3 regions of the Synechococcus sp. LTW-R genome follow, and region 1 is predicted to be linked to each of the others. Evidence: predicted binding sites of a transcription regulator. Region 1 holds the regulator's gene; each other region holds the start of a gene.
The links. Region 1 encodes NtcA, which controls nitrogen genes in cyanobacteria. Its sites were predicted from a motif close to GTANCNNNNGNTAC; they were not measured.
Positions count from the first base shown of each region.

Region 2: the regulator NtcA is predicted to act here: its motif matches at 1,488-1,501, upstream of H0O22_RS12915 (ammonium transporter).
Region 3: the regulator NtcA is predicted to act here: its motif matches at 2,288-2,301, upstream of H0O22_RS07900 (DUF4278 domain-containing protein).

Region 1 covers NZ_CP059060.1:1,568,157-1,572,433, forward strand. Annotated here, with positions in the region: gene dcd (dCTP deaminase) at 1-239, opposite strand, end outside; gene H0O22_RS08950 (cob(I)yrinic acid a,c-diamide adenosyltransferase) at 239-829, opposite strand; gene rph (ribonuclease PH) at 932-1,666, shown strand; gene ntcA (global nitrogen regulator NtcA) at 1,732-2,472, shown strand; gene H0O22_RS08965 (DUF3084 domain-containing protein) at 2,548-3,726, shown strand; gene H0O22_RS08970 (resolvase) at 3,723-4,172, shown strand; gene H0O22_RS08975 (DUF3146 family protein) at 4,150-4,277, opposite strand, start outside.
Region 2 covers NZ_CP059060.1:2,342,349-2,346,625, forward strand. Annotated here, with positions in the region: gene groL (chaperonin GroEL) at 1-355, shown strand, start outside; gene H0O22_RS12905 (hypothetical protein) at 631-990, shown strand; gene H0O22_RS12910 (MscL family protein) at 1,050-1,415, shown strand; gene H0O22_RS12915 (ammonium transporter) at 1,542-2,867, shown strand; gene H0O22_RS12920 (hypothetical protein) at 3,262-4,277, shown strand, end outside.
Region 3 covers NZ_CP059060.1:1,391,722-1,395,998, reverse strand. Annotated here, with positions in the region: gene H0O22_RS07925 (glycosyltransferase family 2 protein) at 1-676, shown strand, start outside; gene H0O22_RS07920 (HEAT repeat domain-containing protein) at 634-1,110, opposite strand; gene H0O22_RS07915 (photosystem I reaction center subunit VIII) at 1,221-1,337, shown strand; gene H0O22_RS07910 (photosystem I reaction center subunit XI) at 1,382-1,873, shown strand; gene H0O22_RS07905 (hypothetical protein) at 1,998-2,219, shown strand; gene H0O22_RS07900 (DUF4278 domain-containing protein) at 2,327-2,494, shown strand; tRNA gene H0O22_RS07895 (tRNA-Thr) at 2,833-2,904, opposite strand; gene H0O22_RS07890 (response regulator transcription factor) at 2,930-3,133, opposite strand; gene minE (cell division topological specificity factor MinE) at 3,168-3,542, opposite strand; gene minD (septum site-determining protein MinD) at 3,547-4,277, opposite strand, start outside.

The DNA of each region.
Region 1 (4,277 bases):
ACCGGCTCGAGGTTCGCCGGATTGAAGCGCTTGGGATTCATGATCGTGCCGGGCACATGCCGGAAGATCAGGAACTCCTGGGGCGACAGGCGCAGGTCGTAGCCGTAGGAGGAGCAGCCAAAGCTCAAGACCGGCTTTTGACTGTTCTCCGGATCGAGATGACGGACTAGCTGCGGCTGAAAGGGCTCGAGCATGCCCTGGGCGGCCTGCTCGTTAATCCAACGGTCGTTCTTGAGCATTAGAAACCTCGGCGCAGCTGGGTGACCTGATCGGCCATGGCCAACAAAGCCGTGGGCATGGACGGCCCCGTCAGGATCACATCCAGGTTGGACGGCCGCTGCTCCAGGGCCGAGACCACCTCCGCTTCCGCCAAATAACCCAGCTCAACAGCCAAGCCCAGCTCATCGAGGACCAGCTGATCCAGCTGCCCGCCCAAGAGCTGCTCGCGGGTGTACTCCCAAACCTCCCGCACAGCCGCGGCATCCGCCTGGGATGCCGGCATGGGCTCGGCGAGGCAACCCGCCACGGCAGGCCGAAGCCACTGCAGACGGCCGCAGAGCCAAACGCTGCGATCCAGACCTTGATCAACACCGCCCTTGAGGAACTGGCTGACGAGCACGCGGCTCCCCAATCCAGCACTGCGCAACGCCTGACTGAACACGCCGCTGAAGCTGCCGCGAAAGGGCGCCGTATGCACCTGGAGCTGCCCCTCCTGCTGGGCCGCCAGGCGCACGCTGCGGGCGGGGGCCGACGCTGGAATCGAGGCCAGCGGACGCAGGTGTCCAGCACGGGGAGTTGCACTGGGAGTGGCTGCAATGCTGGCCGTCATCGAGTGCATGGCTGCCGCTTGGGATCCTGAATGTAGCGGCGTTAGGCCGTCCGGCAAGCAACAAGCACTACCTGTAGTGCAAACACCCGTACCATCGAGGCCATGACCAGCACCCAACCCCGGCGGGATGGCCGCAGCACCTCGGATCTACGCAGCACGCGTTTCGGCTGGGATCCGATGGGCTTCGCCCTGAGCTCCGTCACCGTTCACACGGGTCGCACCGCAGTGATCTGCAGCGTCTGCCTCGAGGAGGGTGTCCCGAAGTGGCGCAAGGGCTCTGGCAAGGGCTGGCTGAGTGCCGACTACAGGCTGCTGCCCGCCAGCACCCCCAGCCGCCAGCCGCGGGAGCTGATGAAGCTCAGCGGCCGAACCCAGGAAATTCAACGTTTGATTGCCCGCAGCCTTCGGGCCTGCCTCGATCTCGAGCTGCTGGGGGAGAGGACGCTGCAGATCGATTGCGATGTGCTGCAGGCCGATGCCGGGACCCGCACCGCTTCGATCACGGGAGCCTGGGCGGCCCTAGCCCTTGGACTGCGACGGCTCGAACAACGCGGAGTGCTGGAGGGCTCACCCTTGATCGGCCAGGTGGCGGCGGTGTCGGTGGGCCTCGTGGATGGAGCCGCCCTGCTGGATCTCGACTACAGCGAAGACAGCCGCGCCGAGGTGGATTTGAACGTGGTGATGAATCAAGAGCTGCATTTGCTCGAAATTCAGGGCACCGCCGAAGGCGCACCCTTCAGCCGCCAACAGCTGTCTTCCCTGGTGGACCTCGCCGAAGCTGGCATCCAGCAACTCCAAGCGGCTCAGACCAAGGCTTTGGAAGAAGCCCCGAATTAGTTTCAATGGCTACACGGCCGCCCTGGACTGATCCGTAGGTTCCAGCAGACTTCAGTCGCGCTGAAATGGTCGTGGCAACGCAAGGATTCAGCCGCTACTCCCCTAGCCCTACTACCGGTACTTCTGTGATCGCACCGATCGCGGGAAGTCCGCTGCCACCCAATGCAACGCTCCTGGATGTCATCCGGGGGCTGAGCGGCAGCACGACCGAAATTGTCGAGCGCGGCAAGACGATCTTTTTCCCCGGAGATCCAGCCGAAAAGGTCTACCTGCTGAAACGCGGAGCCGTTCGCCTCTCCCGGGTCTACGAATCGGGCGAAGAGATCACGGTCGCACTCCTGCGGGAAAACAGCCTGTTCGGGGTGCTCTCCCTGCTGACCGGCCAACGCTCGGATCGCTTTTATCACTCCATCGCCTTCACCCGTGTCGAGCTGGTGACGGCCCCCGCCACCTCGGTGCGCAAGGCGATTGAACAGGACCCTGCGGTGGGACTGCTCCTGCTGCAAGGTCTGTCCTCTCGGATCCTGCAAACCGAGACCATGATCGAAACCCTCACCCACCGCGACATGTCCTCGCGCCTGGTGAGTTTCCTGTTGGTGCTCTGCCGCGATTTTGGGGTTCCCAGCAGCGACGGCATCACGATCGACCTGCGTCTTTCCCACCAAGCCATCGCGGAGGCCATCGGCTCCACGCGGGTCACCATCACCCGGCTTCTGGGGGACCTCCGCAACGACGGCCTGGTGCAGATCGACCGCAAAAAGATCACCGTGTTCGACCCGCTTGCCCTGGCGAAGCGCTTCAGCTAAACGGCTGACCGGGTGGCTGATCCCCGCTGATTTCCCACCGCCTGCAACCGATACTGACCGTCGTCGCCCAACGTCGTGTCCGGCTGGATCCTGATCCTGGCGCTGCTGATCCTCGGGGGAGTGCTCTCCACCCTGGGGGATCGCTTGGGATCCAAGGTCGGCAAGGCGCGGCTCAGCTTGTTTCGGCTGCGGCCCAAGAAAACGGCCGTGGTCATCACGGTCCTGACCGGCAGCTTGATCAGTGCGATTTCACTGGGCTTGATGCTGCTCGTCAGTGATCGCCTGCGCACCGGGCTGTTCGAACTCGATCAGATCGAACAACGTCTGCGGGATAGCCGTGATGCCCTGGCCAGCAGCCGCAAGGACTTAGCCCAAAGCCGCAGTGCCCTGCGCAGTGCCGAACAGGAGCGCAGCCAAGCCCAGAGCCAACTGAAGGTGGTCGAACAGCAGGCCAACCGACTCCAAAAGGAACTGGCCCCGCTGATGGAGCAGCGCCGGCAATTGGAAGTTGAACGCGATCGCCTCAGCCGCGACATCGCGGCCAAGGATTCCGACCTGCAGCGGAACCGCGCTGAGCTCGCCAAGCTCAACATCAAGATCAAGACCAGCAGCCAAGAACTGGAGCGCCTGGAACGCAACCTCATTGCCCTGCGGCAAGGCGATGTGGTGATCAGCAGCGGGCAACCCCTCGAGGTCGCCAAGGTCCGGATCGAGAACGCCAGTCAGGCCAGGGAAGTCATCCACGCCCTGCTGCAACGCACAAATTTGAACGTCTACCAACGGGTGCTGCCCGGGGAGACACCGAACCGTCAGATCCTGCTGGTGCCGCGGAGCGACATCAGCAAGCTGGAGACCACCCTGAGCAAGCGCGGCGAGTGGGTGGTCAGTCTGATCTCAGCTGCCAACGTGCTCAAGGGCGAGCGTCAGGTGGTCGCATTCCCAGATGTCAGGCCCAACAAGCGGGTCGTTCGCAGCGGCGAACAACTGGCCACCACCGTGCTGGAGGCCGATGAACGCTCCCAAGACCAGGTGCGCAGCCGCCTCAACCTGCTCCTAGCCGCAGCCTTAACCCGCGCCCAACGCCAAGGGGCCCTGGCCAATGGTTTGCAATTCGATCCGACGCGGGTCAGCCAACTGGCCGAGGCCCTGGTGAACCGTCCTCCCGGCGAGACCGCAAAACTCGAGGCCGTCTCCAGGGCGAACAGCGATCTGGCCGATCCGGTTGCCGTGGACATCCGCTGGCAGCGCCCATGAGCGCCTGGCTCGGCCTGGATCCAGGCCTTAGCAAATGCGGCTTGGTCTTGTCTGATGAGGGCTCAGGCACGGTCCTGGCCGCAGGCGTGCTCTCCCCCGACGGTTGCCTCGCTCAAATTCAAAGCTGGCAGAACGGCGCTGGGATAGAGGCGGTGGTGCTCGGCAATGGCACTGGCAGCAAACACTGGCAACAGCAACTCAGCGCCCTGGGGCTCAGGGTCCAGGTGATCCCTGAAGCCGGAACCACCCTGGCCGCCCGCGCGCGCTACTGGCAGCTGGAGCCCCCCAGGGGATGGCGGCGATTGTTGCCGGAGGGCCTACGCCTGCCGCCCCGGGACTACGACGATGTGGTCGCGCAACTCCTGCTCGAGCGCCACTGGGGAACGACGCTTAAGCGCGAGCCTGGCTTGACCGTGCTGGGCCTTAAAACTTCGCCCGGACGTTGAAGGCGTAGTCCCCCCCCGCCTCCAGCTGGTAATCGGTTTTCAGCAGAAAACGCAGCAGGGCGTCCTGGATCAAAGCCCGGCCCAGGGACGGTTCCACCTGCAACT
Region 2 (4,277 bases), 770 kb from region 1:
GGCCAAGGCCAACCTTTCCGGCGAGGAGCTGATCGGCTCCACCATCGTGGCTTCCGCCCTGACCGCTCCCCTCAAGCGCATCGCTGAGAACGCTGGTGTGAACGGCTCCGTCGTCGCGGAGCACGTCAAGAACAAGCCCTTCACCGAGGGCTACAACGCCGCCACCGGCGAGTACGTCGACATGCTGGCGGCCGGCATCGTTGACCCCGCCAAGGTGACCCGCTCCGGTCTGCAGAACGCGGCTTCGATCGCCGGCATGGTTCTGACCACCGAGTGCATCGTGGCTGACCTGCCCGAGAAGAAGGAAGCAGCTCCTGCCGGCGGCGGCATGGGCGGCGGCGACTTCGACTACTGAGGTCGGTCGGGGAGCGGTTGACCTTCTCCCCTTCGACTCTTCAGTCATTGCAACGTATCTGGGGCACATCCGTGCCCTTTTTTTGTGCCTGTCGAGCCGGCCGATCCGAGGCGGCCCGGTTCTTCTGTATAGGTGGCGCAATGCAGGTCTATGTAGGTGGAGCCGTTTTCTGTTTGCGGGAGGGCTCAGTGGTGCAGGTGCAACGTCTTCGTCGCTGAGCCGGGAAATGAACCCAAGCGGAGAGACGTATTGTTCTTGCTATACGAATCTTGGTTGTGTCGCGTCCTGGTGCCTTCGCTGCGAACTTCAAGCCTGAGGTCTTGGATCGCTTTCGGGATCTCTGCCGGCGTCAGGGCCGGCAGTACACGAAGGTTCTCGAGCGTCTCGCTGAGGTGTATCTGGAGACCGACGGTGCCGTGCTGGATGGAACGGCCTCTTCTGGGCCTGCGGATCCCGACAAGAAGAAGCGGCTTGTTCAGGTGGAGTCACTCCAGAACAAACTCCTGGAGGATCTCTTGAAGCGTGTCGAGGTCCTGGAGAAGCAAAAGGTGAAAACGGACTATGAGATCGAGCGTGTTCAAAAGAGCGTTGCCTTTCTGCGCTCCGGTCTTCAAGAACCTGGTTCTCAGGGCTGAACGGTTAAGGGCTTGCTGTATCCCGTGTTCGAATGAAAGTCTGAGTTCTCTGGTCTTTCATGCTCGCTTTTCGTCGCTGGTTGCGGGAATTCACGGAGTTCTTCTTTCAGAAGGGCAATGCCCTGAATCTGGCCATCGCGGTGGTCGTGGGCACGCAGTTTCAGCAGATCGTCGATGCCCTCACGAAGGATCTCTTGATGCCTTTGCTGAATCCCCTGATTCGCAATGGCGGCTGGGAAAAGTGGGTGATTCCTTATGCCGGTGGGCAGCTTCTGATCGGACAGGCCCTGAATGTGCTGCTCAATTCCCTGATTGTGGGCTGGGCTCTCTTCTTGATTGTTAAGGCGATCAATCGCTCCCAGCGCATGGCTTCCGCGGGGATGGACCGCCTGCGCGCTGAACAGGGCGGGGATTCCGAGGTCTGAACGGATGCGGACCGCTAGGAGGAGGTAAAAATGTTCATTGTGAACAGTCTGGGCTCCCTGTTGCCTGAAACGGTAGCCGTCATTACCGAATGAACTCGCGTGCGGTTTTTTTCGAGACAGCGCCGATTGCTGATCGCTATTCTCACTGTTCCTGCGCTTCAGCTCCTGCTGGGTGCCTTCCTGCCAGCCCAGGCCGCTGAGGCCACGCTGGACAGCTCTGACAACACCTTGCTGCTGATGTCGGCAGCGATGGTTCTGTTGATGACCCCTGGTCTGGCCTTCTTCTACGGCGGCTTTGTTCAGGGGCGGAATGTCCTCAACACGATGGCGATGAGCTTCGTGATGATGGGCATCGCCACCTTGGTCTGGGCCACCTTTGGTTTCAGCTTGGCTTTCGCTGATGGCGGCGCCGCTCAGGCGGTGGTGGGGAACCCCTTCACGTTTGCTCTGTTGGAGCGTCTGCCGGAGGTCTGGGATGGCTTGGCCGTTCCCGGCTTGACCTTCGCCCTGTTCCAGGGCATGTTCGCGATCATCACGCCGGCTCTGATTTCAGGCGCCTTGGTGGAGCGCATCAGCTTCCGCTTCTGGTGCCTGTTCACGCCGATCTGGCTGCTCCTGGTTTATTCCCCGCTGGCCCACATGGTCTGGGGCGGCGGCTTCCTGGGCAAAGACCTGGACTTCGCCGGTGGCACCGTGGTGCACATCAGCTCCGGCGTCACCGCATTGGTCTTGGCTGGTCTGATCGGCGCCCGGCGCCAGTGGCCCAAGGCGATCCGTCCTCCCCATGACGTGACCCAGATCCTGCTCGGCACCGGTCTGCTCTGGTTTGGTTGGTTCGGCTTCAACGGCGGTAGCCAGCTTGCCGTTGGCGGCGCTGAGATTCCGTTCACCACCACCCATGTCGCGGCTGCGGCCGGTTTAGTGGCCTGGTCGGTTGTGGAGACCTGGCGCGATGGCAAGCCCACTGCCGTGGGAATGGCCACCGGTGCTGTCTCTGGCTTGGTGGGTGTGACCCCTGCCGCTGGTTTTGTGACCATCGGCTCGGGCATGGCGATCGGCGCGATCACCGCCGTCCTTTGCTATTTCTCGGTCCAGGTCAAGGTGAAGCTGCGCTTTGACGATTCCCTCGACACCTATGCCGTCCATGGCGTGGGCGGCACCGCCGGTGCCCTGTTGACGGGTGTCTTTGCCAACGCTGAGCTGATCTCCGCGCACCCTGCCGGTCAGGTTCTGGCGGAACAGGGCCGCGGTGCCCTGGTTCTCGGTCAGCTGCAGGCCGTGCTGGTGGCCTATGGCCTGGCTGCGATCGGTACCTTCCTGATCGCTGGTGTTCTGCGGGGTCTTGGCGTTCAGTTCCGCGTGACGGAAGAGGCTGAGAACCTCGGTGTGGATGTCGCCGAACATGGCGAAGAGGCCTATGCCGAGCGCGTCGGTTCTCCGCAGCTGTACTGAGCACCGTCTCCATGAGCAAGCCCGGGGTGCAGAGCATCCCGGGCTTTTGCTGTTTTGTTTCAACAGAAGGGCAAAGGGTTTGCAACTTCCTTGTCCGAAGTCTTTAGAGGCTAAGAATTATCGAGAATACCCCTCGATTACAGTCATTGATGAGTGACCTGAATGTTTCCATTGGTTCTAAGTTGATGTACACAAGTTTTTCATCGCCATTTCGGCTTCGTTAATTATTCACCCTACAATTGTGAATGTATTTATGCAGTTCTGTTGACTCCTCTGAAAGACTTGTTTTGGGCGCCTCCGGCTATTGAGGCTTGCTGCAGTTTGGTGTTAATATTTTGGCAAAAATGTTTTGGTGAAGATGCGGAAAGAGCTACGAGTCTCTCTGCTTTGCCACTTGGTGATCACTTCGATACTCGCTACTGTTGTTTCGTATCAAGTCCTTGCCCCGCTGTTTGGCCCTGAGGCTTGGGTTCTAAATAATGATCACTTGATGCCATTTGATCATATTAGATTAATTCTCTCCGGCAAAGGTTTCGGACTGCGTGATATTACCTGGGCACGTATACCAAGCTTGTTTCCAGATTATTTCCTCGCCTTTGTTTCCGGTATTTTTTCAGGGAACTGGATTGAACAGTTTTCATTCTACTGGCATGTTCAAATATTCTTTTGTGTGTCTGCGTTTCTTTTTCTAGCTCAATTTTCTTGCGGTGTGGCCGGATTGTATTTGTCTGCTGGTGTTTATTCTTTCCTTGTTTGGTTCTTTCCTGGGTATGCTGAAATAATTTTTTATTCGGGTGTTCCCATTTACCACGGAGGCAACTTTGTTAATGTTGCGCTACTTATTTTCCTGGTTTCTTGTTTGCTTTCGGGCGAGTGTCGTGGCTTCAGGGGTATAGGAATCTATGTTTTATTTGCTTACAGTCTTGTTGCATCCTTCTCGAGTAGATTGTTCTTTGTTCAGCTGATAGCTCCTCTATGGGTTCTGTTTTTGATAAACATCAGGATTGGCAATGTTTCTGCTTATTCAGTCGATTGGCGAAGGTTATGGACAAGTAAGGTTGCCCGTTTTCTTGGTTTGATCAGTATTGCTTCAATAAGCGGTCTTGTCTCTTATGTTCTCGTCATTCATCAATGTACTGATGTTGGTATTAGTGCTCACTTCGACGTCTTCGTGGCACATTTCCGCCGCATGGGTGAGAGAGGGCTTCTAGTTTTCTGCCTGCTCTCTTATCTTCCGTTGATTCTTGCTTGGTGTGGGCCGGGAAGGGTTTTTCCTCTTGGGAGGTCAGTCAACACTTTGAATGGGAGAAAGCGCGAGATCTTTATTTACTCGCTTATTGCTATCTCGAGTCTATTTACAGTCTTTGTCTTTTATATTTCCGCTGTGGACTCGTGGAGTGGGTATGGAAG
Region 3 (4,277 bases), 180 kb from region 1:
CGGGGACCTGCAGAACGATCCGGCCGACATCCCGATGCTGCTGGGGCGCCTCGAGGAGGGCTACGACCTGGTCAGCGGCTGGCGTCACCAGCGTCAGGACCATGCCGTCAGCCGGTTGCTCCCCAGCAAGATTGCCAATGCCCTGATCGCGCGGGTGACCGGGGTGCGGCTCCACGACTACGGCTGTTCCCTCAAGGCCTACCGCCGCGAGTTGGTGGAGGACATGAACCTCTATGGGGAGCTGCACCGCTTCCTGCCCGCCTTGGCCTTCATCGAGGGGGCTCGGATTGCGGAGGTGAAGGTGAACCACAACGCCCGCCAGTTCGGCCAGAGCAAGTACGGGATTGATCGCACCTTCCGGGTGCTGATGGATCTGTTCACCGTCTGGTTCATGAAGCGCTTCTTGACCAGGCCGATGTACGTCTTCGGTTTTGGGGGGCTGAGCGCAATGGGGATTGGCGCCTTGCTGAGCGCCTATCTGCTCGCGGTGAAGTTGGGGGGCGCTGAGATCGGCAATCGCCCCCTGCTGCTGGTGGCTGTTCTGGCTTTGATCACCGGGGTGCAGCTGTTCTGCTTTGGCTTGCTCTCAGAGGTGCAGATGCGCACTTATCACGAGAGCCAAGGTCGCCCGATCTATCGCATCCGCGAGACGTTGCGCGGCAGCTTGAGCGGCTGAGCGGCGGCCACAGGAGCGCTGCTGCGGCCTCGGAAGTGGGTCATGGCATCGGCGGCGAGGGCGGCGACGACCTGGTCGGCATCGCGCAGGCCGCGGCGCATCAGGGGCAGGGCCTCGCGGTGACGCCAGAGCTGGCAGACCGCCATGGCGCTGCGGCGCGCTTCACCACCGGCACGGAACTGTGCCTCGAGCTGCTTGAGCAGCAGCCCGCGGCCGCGGCGGTCATGGGCGGCGGGCAGTTGCACGGTTAGGCCGCTGGTTTGTCCCTTGGCATCGCCGGTGCCAGCGGGGATGACCAGTTCCATCTGGCTGCGGTTGATGGCCGCAATGGCGGAGGCATCGGTGGAGCGCAGGATGTTGCGCTTGGGCCGGCCCAGGACCCAGCAGGCCGCCACGACGCCGGCGAGGACGATTCCGGTGAGGGCCTGGGTCATGGCTCGGCGTGGGGTTGGTCTGAACTTTTATGTCGCCCCTGGAGGCCCCGAAGAGCAGCTCAGGGAGGTCTCCTTACAGTGCCGAACGTTAGCTGTATTGGCCCACGCTGATGACCGGAGACTTCGTCGCCGCCTGGATGCCCTCGGTGTTCGTGCCCCTTGTCGGGATCCTGGCTCCTGCTGTGGCCATGGCCCTGTTGTTCAACGTGATTGAAGCCCGCGACTGAGTTGTCGCCGCTTTATTCCCCAGCCTCCTGACGTTCTTCCCCCGATGACCGTGACCCCCGTGGCCGACCCCTGCGTCGGCAATCTGGCCACTCCCGTCAACAGCAGCTACTTCAGCCGCGCTTTCCTGAGTGCGCTGCCTGCGTATCGCCCTGCCCTCTCTCCCAACCGTCGCGGTCTGGAAGTGGGCATGGCCCATGGCTTCTTCCTCTACGGCCCTTTCACCATCTGCGGCCCCCTGCGCGCCACCGAGTACGCCAGCACCGCTGGTCTGCTCGCTGCCGTGGGTCTGGTTTCGATCCTGACGGTGTGCCTGTCGATCTACGGCACCGCTGGCCGCGGCCCCAACGTGCAGCCGGCTGACGCCACCATCGACAACCCCCCCTCAGATCTGTTCACCAAGGCTGGTTGGGCCGAATTCGCTAGCGGCTTCTGGCTCGGCGGTTGCGGCGGCGCTGCCTTCGCTTGGTTCCTGGCGGGCACCACGATCGTGGCTCCCCTGGTGAAGATTGCCGGTGGTGTGTGGAGCGTCGGCTGAGCCCAGCCTGATCCACGTCCACTCCTGAATGGCCCGCTTGATCCTTCGGGATCCGGCGGGCTTTTTCATGTCTTGCCGTTCGCTTTGGCCATGGCTAAGGAGTGAGTAGAGCTGTGGTGCGGTGATGACCCGTTGGCCTGCTGTTGTTCTTGCGGCATCCCTTTCGGCTCTGCCTGGGGTCGCGATGGCTGAAGCCCTGCCGCCGCCAATCGGCCCCCTCCCGTCGTCGGATCAGACCGATCAGGGGTATCCGGGGGATGTGGAGAACGCCCTCAGTGATTTCACGCGTTTTCAGTGCGAGCTGCTGTTCTTTTTGACCCCGCGTCAGAACTGCCCGAGCGATTAAGCATCGAAATCAGCGTTATGTAATCGGCTGAACGACACGCCTGGTTTTGGCGCGGCTAAAACGGTGCTGTAGCAATCGCTACAAAACGTTCACCTCGGCACCCTTTGGTGTCTGAGGCGCAGTTCGATCCAGGCCATGGAACGGGGACCTGGGCTGACTCCGAGGAACCACCCATGACCCTCACCTACCGCGGCCAGAAGTACCAGCAGAACAAAGAGGCTGTCTCCCAGAAGCACCCTCAGCTGAACTACCGAGGTCTGAAGTACGTCAAGTGACTCCCGCTTGATATGAACCCCTAGCCCCGCATTCGCGGGGCTTTTTGTGTCTCTCGTTGGACCTGTGTTGGTGTTTCAGCTGAGAAACCACAGGGCTGGATGGAGTAGGGAGGCTGACAGCAACCAGCGCTCGAGACGTGTTCTGACTTGCGCCGGATAAAAGGGGATGCCTGAAGCGGCGATGCAGCCGCCTTCCGGTATGGCGTGGGTGTTGCCCAGGATCAGCTCGATCCGGTAACCCCGAGATGCGAGTGCGCTCTGGAGTCCGAGAAAGGCCGCCTCATCACCCCAGTTGTAGGAGTGTTGATTGACGAGGAGGACCGGGACTGTCCTTGAAAAGCCGGCTAACGGATTTGAACCGATGGCCTTCGCTTTACAAAAGCGCTGCTCTACCACTGAGCTAAGCCGGCAAAGGGGACTGGCCCCAGCCAGAGCTTATCGCTCGGTCATGGACCAGAGCAGGAGCTGGGTGCGGTTGCGGCAACCGGTTTTGCTGAGCAGACGCGAAAGGTGGCATTCGACCGTGCGTCGACTGATGGCCAAGGTGGTTGCGATCGAACCGTTGCTTTTGCCGCGTCGCAATTCCGAGAGCACGCGCCGCTCTGCTGGCGTGGGTTGAAGGCCTGCGGGGGCAACCATGGGGAGAGGCAACTCCCCTCAGCTTTCCCATCAATCAGGCCTGGCTGGCGATGGCCTCTTCGGTTTCGCTCGCTTCCGCCTCTGCGCTCGGGGTCTCGCTGGCGTCCTCGGCCTCTGCGCCCTCCTCGGTTTCCGCCGGGGTGGGCTTAAAGATGGCCCTGCGGATCGGCAGGTTGGCCACCAGAGCGGTCACGCGGTCTTCGGTCTCGAGGCTCACATCCCCTTCGCTGAGGTCAATCTCGACGTAGCGGCTAACCACCTCGAGGATCTCGCGGCGCATCTGCTCCAGCAGTTCCGGATTCAGGTCGCTGCGGTCATGGGCCAGCACCAGCTGCAGGCGCTCCTTAGCCGTGGTGGCGCTGGCGGTCTGACGCCCAAGCAACTTGTCGATGAATTCGCGCAGGCTCATCAGTTCAGAAAATCTTGGTTTGTATCAGGCGGCTGAGCTTGGCGCGCAAGCCTTGCTTCACCTTGGAGGGATCGATGAGCGGCACGTCCTCGCCGCAGATGCGCCGGGCGATGTTGCTGTAGGCGGTGGCGGCGGGTGAGTTGGAGCCGTTCAGGGTTAGGGGTTCACCGCGGTTGGTGCTCACAATCACTTGCTCGTCTTCGAGCACCAGCCCCAACAGAGGCAGGGCCAGGATGTCGGTGACGTCATCCACCGCCAGCATTTCCTGGTTGGCCATCATCTTCGGGCGAACCCGGTTGAGGACCATCTGAATCGGCTTGATGCCCCGGGTGTTGAGCAAGCCGATCACCCGGTCAGCGTCCCGCACCGCGGACACTTCAGGGGTGGTGATGACGATGGCTTCCTTAGCCGCGGCGGCCGCGTTCTTAAAGCCGTCTTCGATGCCCGCCGGGCAGTCGATCAGGACGATGTCATGGGTCTCGCCGAGCATCTCGGCGATGGTTTGCATGTCCTCGGGCTTCAGCCACTCGAGCATCCGCGGATTGCCCGCAGGCAGCAGGGCGAGGTTGGGCTCCTGCTTGTGCTTCACCAAGGCCTGCTCGAGCCGGCAGGTCTCCGAGAGAACGTCCTGGGCGGTGTAGACGATCCGGTTCTCGAGGCCCAGCAGGAGATCGAGGTTGCGCAGACCGAAGTCGGCATCCAGAACGGCTGTGCGCATGCCCTGCCTGGCCAGAG